DNA from 2 places in the Xanthomonas sp. WHRI 1810A genome. Region 1 is predicted to be linked to the other one. Evidence: riboswitches for the same ligand, from Rfam matches in the RefSeq annotation. Region 1 holds a riboswitch; the other holds the start of a gene.

Evidence for each region. A riboswitch is a leader RNA that binds a small molecule or an ion and turns the genes downstream of it on or off. The one in region 1 is predicted to bind manganese.
Region 2: linked by a shared signal. The riboswitch ahead of mntP (manganese efflux pump MntP) and the one ahead of ABQX22_RS02820 (TMEM165/GDT1 family protein) in region 1 are both predicted to bind manganese.

Annotation. Positions count from the first base shown of each region.
Region 1 is NZ_JBEGED010000001.1:636,593-640,000, forward strand. It holds gene ABQX22_RS02815 (class I SAM-dependent methyltransferase) at 1-868, shown strand, start outside; yybP-ykoY riboswitch at 907-1,028, shown strand; gene ABQX22_RS02820 (TMEM165/GDT1 family protein) at 1,118-1,702, shown strand; gene ABQX22_RS02825 (M48 family metallopeptidase) at 1,829-2,647, opposite strand; gene ABQX22_RS02830 (SOS response-associated peptidase) at 2,839-3,408, opposite strand, start outside.
Region 2 is NZ_JBEGED010000032.1:5,146-8,553, forward strand. It holds gene ABQX22_RS26205 (response regulator transcription factor) at 1-299, opposite strand, end outside; gene ABQX22_RS26210 (DinB family protein) at 446-985, shown strand; gene mntP (manganese efflux pump MntP) at 1,043-1,606, opposite strand; yybP-ykoY riboswitch at 1,605-1,784, opposite strand; gene ABQX22_RS26220 (putative bifunctional diguanylate cyclase/phosphodiesterase) at 1,835-3,408, opposite strand, start outside.

The DNA.
Region 1 (3,408 bases):
GGAGCATGGCGCACTGGAGGCGCGCTTCCCTGAACGCACGCATTTCGGGGTCCACGCGCCGGACACCTCGTTCGAGGCCGCTGTGCTATTCCTGCCCAAGGCTCGGGACCTCACCGACTACCTGTTGAACGCCCTCGCCTCTCGCCTGGACGGACGCGAGCTGTTCCTGGTCGGCGAAAAACGCGCCGGTATCGAAGCCGCCGCGCGCCAGCTGAGCCCCTTCGGCCGTGCGCGCAAACTCGACAGCGCCCGCCATTGCCAGCTCTGGCAAGTGACGGTGCAGACGCCGCCGCAAGCCGTCACCCTGGAAAGCCTCGCCAAACATTTTGAAGTGCCCACCGCCGACGCGCCGTTGAAGGTCATCAGCCTGCCAGGCGTGTTCAGCCATGGCCGGCTGGATCGCGGGTCAGCCCTGCTTCTGGAAAATCTGGACCGCCTGCCCGGTGGGCATGTGCTGGACTTCGGGTGTGGCGCGGGGGTTTTGGGCGCTGCGGTCAAGCGGCGCTACCCCGACAGCCGAGTGACGCTGCTGGATGTCGACGCATTCGCCACGGCCAGCAGTCAACTGACGCTGGCCGCCAACGGGCTTGAAGCCGAGGTCGTGACGGGCGATGGCATCGACGCCGCGCCCGAGCATCTGGACGCGATATTGACCAACCCGCCGTTCCACACCGGCGTGCACACCGACTATGCCGCCTCGGAAAACCTGCTGCGAAAAGCGCGCAATCATCTGAAAAAAGGCGGCGAACTGCGCCTGGTTGCCAATAGTTTTCTGCGCTACCAACCGATCATCGAGCAGCATCTGGGCCCGTGCGCCACGATGGCCGAGGGCCAGGGCTTTCGAATTTATCGCGCCAAGAAGGCCTGAAATTAGCGCTTGCCCAACGCGGTCTGCAAAGGCAGAATCCGCTCCGTCCTAGGGGAGTAGTCTCCCACGAGCGCCATGCTCGTCCGGCGCGCATCAACATACTTGGTTAGATAACCATGGTGCGTGCGACCCCAGATCCGCCCAGACGGATCGGTGGTTTGACAAGACCTATGACACGAACACCTTACCCGGGGCGGGGAGGCTGTACGTGTCATAGCCGTGTCGACCCGCCCCTTAGGAAAACCACTGATGCTGGAATCCCTGTTGGTCCCCACCGCGGTTGTCGCACTTGCGGAAATCGGTGACAAGACCCAACTCCTCGCGCTTATTCTCGCCGCCCGCTTTCGCAAGCCATGGCCCGTCATCGCCGGCATTGTAGCCGCGACCCTGGCCAACCATGCGGCCGCCGGCGCGGTGGGCGCCTGGTTCAGCAGTTATCTATCCGACGCCACCCTGCACTGGATTCTTGCCGCGAGCTTCACCGCCACCGCCTTGTGGACCCTGGTCCCGGACAAGATGGACGACGAGGAGGCCAGCACTGGCCGCAAGTTCGGACCGTTTGTCACCACGCTGATTGCGTTTTTCATTGCTGAAATCGGCGACAAGACCCAGATCGCCACGGTCATGCTCGCCGCGCAATATTCGTATCTGTGGCTGGTGATTCTGGGCACGACGCTGGGGATGCTGATCGCCAATGTGCCGGTGGTGCTGGCGGGGAATTTCGCGGCGGAGAAGTTGCCGCTGACACTGATCCGCCGTATCGCGGCCACGGCGTTCTTCGTGCTGGCGATTGTGGCGGTTTACAAGGCGATGCAGATTAGCGGGTGGGTGTAAGTTCGGGCCAAACCCCGGTCCACCACAATCGATGTAGGAGCTGACGAGCCGCCGAAGGCTGCGATCGCGGTGTGTCAGGCTTACCGCATCGCAGCCTTCGGCAGCTCGTCAGCTCCTACAAAAACGTTAGGACTTCGGGGCTTGTTCGTATAACGGCATGACCTTCGGGATCGCGGCCTGCAACGACGCAATACGATTGGTCGACGCCGGGTGAGTGCTCATGAACTCCGGCTGCGAAGTGCCGGCCTGGGCCGTCATTTTCTGCCACAGGGTGATCGCCGCGTTCGGGTTGTAACCGGCCCGCGCCGACAACTCCAGGCCCAGCAAATCCGCTTCGTTTTCGTTGGAGCGGCTGTTTGGCAGGGTCAGGCTGTAATTGACCACGGTATCGGCCAGCGCCAGGCTGTCCTGGCCCAATCCCAGAAATGCGCCAGCGCCCTGTTTGGCGATCTGCACGCCGTAGGCCTTGGACATGGCTTCGCGGCCGTGTTCACGCAGGGCATGGGCGATTTCATGTCCCATCACTGCGGCCAGCTCGTCGTCGCTGAGTTTCAAGGTATCGATCAGGCCGGTGTAGACGATGATCTTGCCACCCGGGCCGCAGTTGGCGTTCAGGTCATCGCTCTTGATCAGGTTCACTTCCCACTGCCACTGCGCCGCGTCTGGCCGCAGCTTTGGCGCTTGGGCGATCAATCGTTTGGCCACCGTCTGCACACGCTTGGCTTCGGCGCTGTCCTTGTCCAGCACGCCTTTGGTGGTGGCCTCGGTGACGGTCTCCTGATAGGACTGGGCGTACATCTGGTTGACCTGATCGGTGGACAGCATGCTGAACATGTACTGCTTGCGCTCAACCCCCACCGAATCGCCGCTGGTGGTGTTGACGGCTGAGCAACCGCCCAGTAGCAGTGCCGCGCTCAACGCACATAAAGCAAATGTCTGACGCATCGAAAATCTCCTGAAAATCATCGCGCACATCCTAGGCAATACCGTATGCATGTGCCAGATGGCAGCCGTTGGCCATTTGATAAACAACCGTGGGAGGGAGCGTGCTCGCGAAAGGCCCGTACATCCGACGCATCTCCAACCGTCGGCTGATGTCTCGCGAGCAAGCTCCCGCCCACAGAATCTGGTGAGTATTACATCGGTGTGAGGCATTCCGGCGCATTGAGTTTCGGGTCGTTGACCAGATTGGCCAGCGGCCGCTCTCGCAGGGCAGTTTGCGGGGCGGCGAGCAGGGCTTGCAGCGCTGGCAACGGCGTGTCCCCTGCCAACCAGGCCGCCTGGCCTTGCGCATCCAGAATCAACGGTCGACGTTGACTGGCGGCCGCCTGAGTAATGACGGCCACGCTTAAATAGGTGTGCCCTTCCACGGGGTAAGCCTCCCAGATGGCCGCGAAATACAGCGCCGAACCCTCGCCCGGTGTCAGCCAGAACGGACGCTTGCGCGCACTGCCGCGCCATTCATAGAAACCGTTGGCCGGCAGCAGACAGCGACGCTCACGAAATGCCTGACGGAACATCGGCTGTTCGGCCACGGTTTCCGCGCGGGCATGGGCCGGGGTACGCGACAAGTCAGTCAGCCACGGCGGGGTCAGGCCCCAGCGGGCACGTGCCAGCTCACGACCAGGCTCCCCGCCCTCCTCCGGCGCCGCCGTGGCACGCACCATCAGCACCGAATCGGCCGGGGAAATATTCCACTGGGCTTT
Region 2 (3,408 bases), on a different contig from region 1:
AGATAATCATCGCCACCCGCCCGCAGGCCACGAATCCGCTCGTCGACGTCGCTCAACGCGCTGATCATCATCACCGGCGTGCGATTGCCGGCTTCGCGCAGGGCGGTGACCACCCCCAGCCCGTCGAGACCGGGCAGCATGCGGTCGAGGGTGATGACATCGAATTCCCCTTCCAGCGCCCGGGCCAGTCCGCGAGAACCATCACTGACGCACTCCACCTGAAAACCGCCGCGGCTGAGTTCAGAAGCAATCTCCTGAGCGGTGTCCGTGTCGTCTTCTATACACAGTGCTTTGAGCATCGGCCCTCCCTTGTGTGCAACATCACGTTTCAAACAGCGGGCCAGTCTACGGCCATGGGGCATGGGCATGCGAAAATCGTGCACGCCGGATGGTGGCCCTCAACTATGCTCTGCCGTATCGACCCACCTGCGTGACGAGCACCGCCATGAACTACTTTCTCGCGCAAGCCCTGAATAACCTGTGGGCCAATCACCGTCTGCTGGCCGCGTGCGAAGGGTTGAGCGACACCGACTACAAGGCGCCGCGCTGCGGATTTTTTCCGTCGATCCAGCACACCCTCTGCCACATCCTCGATGTCGACGATTACTACCTGGCCGCGCTGTCGGGGGACCTGGCCGGACAAAGCGCGCCGTCTTGCCCGAGCCGGACGTTTCTCGAGCTGGCAGCCCTGCAACGGACCACGGACCGTCTGCTGGTGCGGTTCTGCGCGGGGGTGGTTGGCGAACGGGCGGCGCAAACGGTCAGGCTGGACCGGGCGGATGGCATCTGCGAAGAACGGATCGACCGTCTCCTGCTGCACCTGTTCGAGCATCAGATTCATCATCGCGGCCAGGTCCACGCCATGCTGTCGGGCACCCCCGTAGCGCCGCCGCAACTGGATGAGTTTTTCCTGGAGGCCGACGGCCGTTTGCGCGAAGAGGACATGCGCGTGCTGGGCTTGAACGAGGCTGACATCTGGCCGTAGCGCGGGGCGACGTCACCGCTTGCGCGCCGAGCTCAGGGTCAGCCTGCCGAGAGAGGATCAGGCGCTCAAATGCTCGTACAGGATGGTGGCGCCGACCACCATCAGGACGAGGCCGCCAATGATTTCCGCGCGTTTGCCCACCACGGTGCCCAGCACCCGACCCAGCATTACGCCCAGGGTCACCATGGTCATGGTGGCCACACCGATGGCGGCCGCCGCGACGAAAATATTCACGTCGACAAACGCCAGGCCCACGCCCACGGCCAGCGCATCGATGCTGGTGGCAAAGGCCGTGACGGCCAGGATCATGAAGGAATGCTGGGTGGGTTTTTCTTCGGCTTCTTCTTCGTGCTTGAGGCCGTTGTAGATCATGTGCAGGCCCAGCACCAGCAGCAGGGTGAAGGCAATCCAGTGATCCCAGCTCTCAACGAAACGCGAAGCGGCCTGGCCGACGCCCCAGCCGATGATGGGCGTGATGCCTTCGATCACGCCAAAGATCAGACCGGTGCGCAGGGCCTCGAGGAAACGCGGTTTGTGCAGGCTGGAGCCTTTGCCGATGGCGGCCGCAAACGCGTCCGTGGACATGGCCAGGGCGAGAAAAATCAGGGAAATGGGGTTCACGGTTGTTTCCAGTCGGGCCATGAGTCAACGACACAACCACACGCCCGACTTTAGGCATGGAAGTGTCGCTGGTCTCACCAACCGAAAACGGTGTTCGCACCACGGCAGGTTGCCGAGAATGTTGACACGAACGCTTCTGCAGTGACGCAAAAGCAGGTTACTCCCCAACGAAGGTGCGCAGTCTAGACACTGCGATGTGAAAAAAACATTAATAATTGCGCAATCACCTCAACGGGTGGTCCAGGCGCGCAACAAGGTGCTCACTTCTTCGGCGCGAACCGGGGGGCTGAACAGGTAACCCTGCACATACGGACACTCCATTTCCTTGAGCCGTTGAAGCTGCGCCAGCGTTTCGACGCCCTCGGCGACAATGCCCAGGTTCAACGTCCGGCCCAGGGACAGGATGCTTCGCACGATGGCGTCACAGCGGTCGAAGGACATCATTCGGGTGACGAACGACCGGTCGATCTTGATCGCATCCAGCGCATAGCGGTCGATGTAGCCCAGCGAACTGTAGCCGGTGCCGAAGTCGTCCAGCGCCACACGGATGCCCAGCGCTCGAACACCCTCCAGCACAGCGGCGGTGGCCTCGGGCTCATGGAGAAACACCGACTCGGTGATCTCGATCTGAAGTTCGTGGGCGGACACGCCGGTGGCGGCCAGTATCCTTTCGACCTGGGCGAGGTACCCCGGCCGGGTGAGTTCGATGCCCGACACGTTGACGTTCAGGTGCAGTTTCAGCGACGAGAATTCCTGCTTCCAGCGCTGCAGTTCGCAGCACGCCTGGTGCATCACCCAATGGCCCAGTTCATGGATCACGCCGTTGTCTTCGGCCACCGAGATAAACACATCCGGCGGGACGTGGCCCAACTCGGGGTGCAGCCACCGGACCAGCGCTTCGACGCCGCTGATTTCCCCGGTCTTGACGTTGTAGATCGGCTGATAGACCACCGACAATTCGTCGCGGGGAATGGCCTGCTTGAGGGCGTTCTGCATGAGCAAGGCGTCAACCGCAGCCTTACGCATCGACGCGTCGAAAATCATCCAACGGCCCCGCCCTTCTTTCTTGGCGGCGTACATGGCGACGTCGGCGTCGCGCAGCAGATCCTCGGGGGACTGGTGGGTCGCGTCTGCGGTCACGATACCCAGGCTGCACGAGGTGAAAATGTCGTGGCCGTCGATCACCACCAGCTGGCTCAGTTGGTTGACCACGCGCTGGGCCAGCTCCACGGCCAGGGCTACCTGGTTGTCCCCCGTCAGCAGGATGGCAAACTCGTCGCCGCCGACGCGGGCAAAGATGTCCTCTTCCCGGACGCAGCTTTCCAGGCGCCGAGCCACCACCTTCAACAGGTGATCCCCCGCCCGGTGGCCCAGGCTGTCGTTGACGAACTTGAAGCGGTCCAGGTCGAGAAACAGCACCGTGGCGGCCGGGGTCTGCTGCGGCAGCGTATCGCCATTGAAGATGTTCAGCAGCCGTGACATGAGGTAGGCGCGGTTGTGCAGTTCGGTCAGATCATCGTGAAACGCTGCGTAGGACAGTTCTTCCTCGATGCGCTCGCGTTCCAGCAGCCGGGTCTCCAGGGCGACCTTGGCGTCGCGGTCGGCCTGGGCCTGGCGCAGCACCTGCTCGGCGTCCTTGCGCTCAGTGATGTCGCGTTGCACCGACACCCAATGGGTGAACCAGCCGCGCTCGTTCGCCACGGGAACAATGCTCAGCTGTACCCAGAACCGGCTGCCGTCTTTGCGGGCGTTGATCAGTTCCACTTCGACCGGCTGCCACGTCTCCAGCGCTGCACGAATCA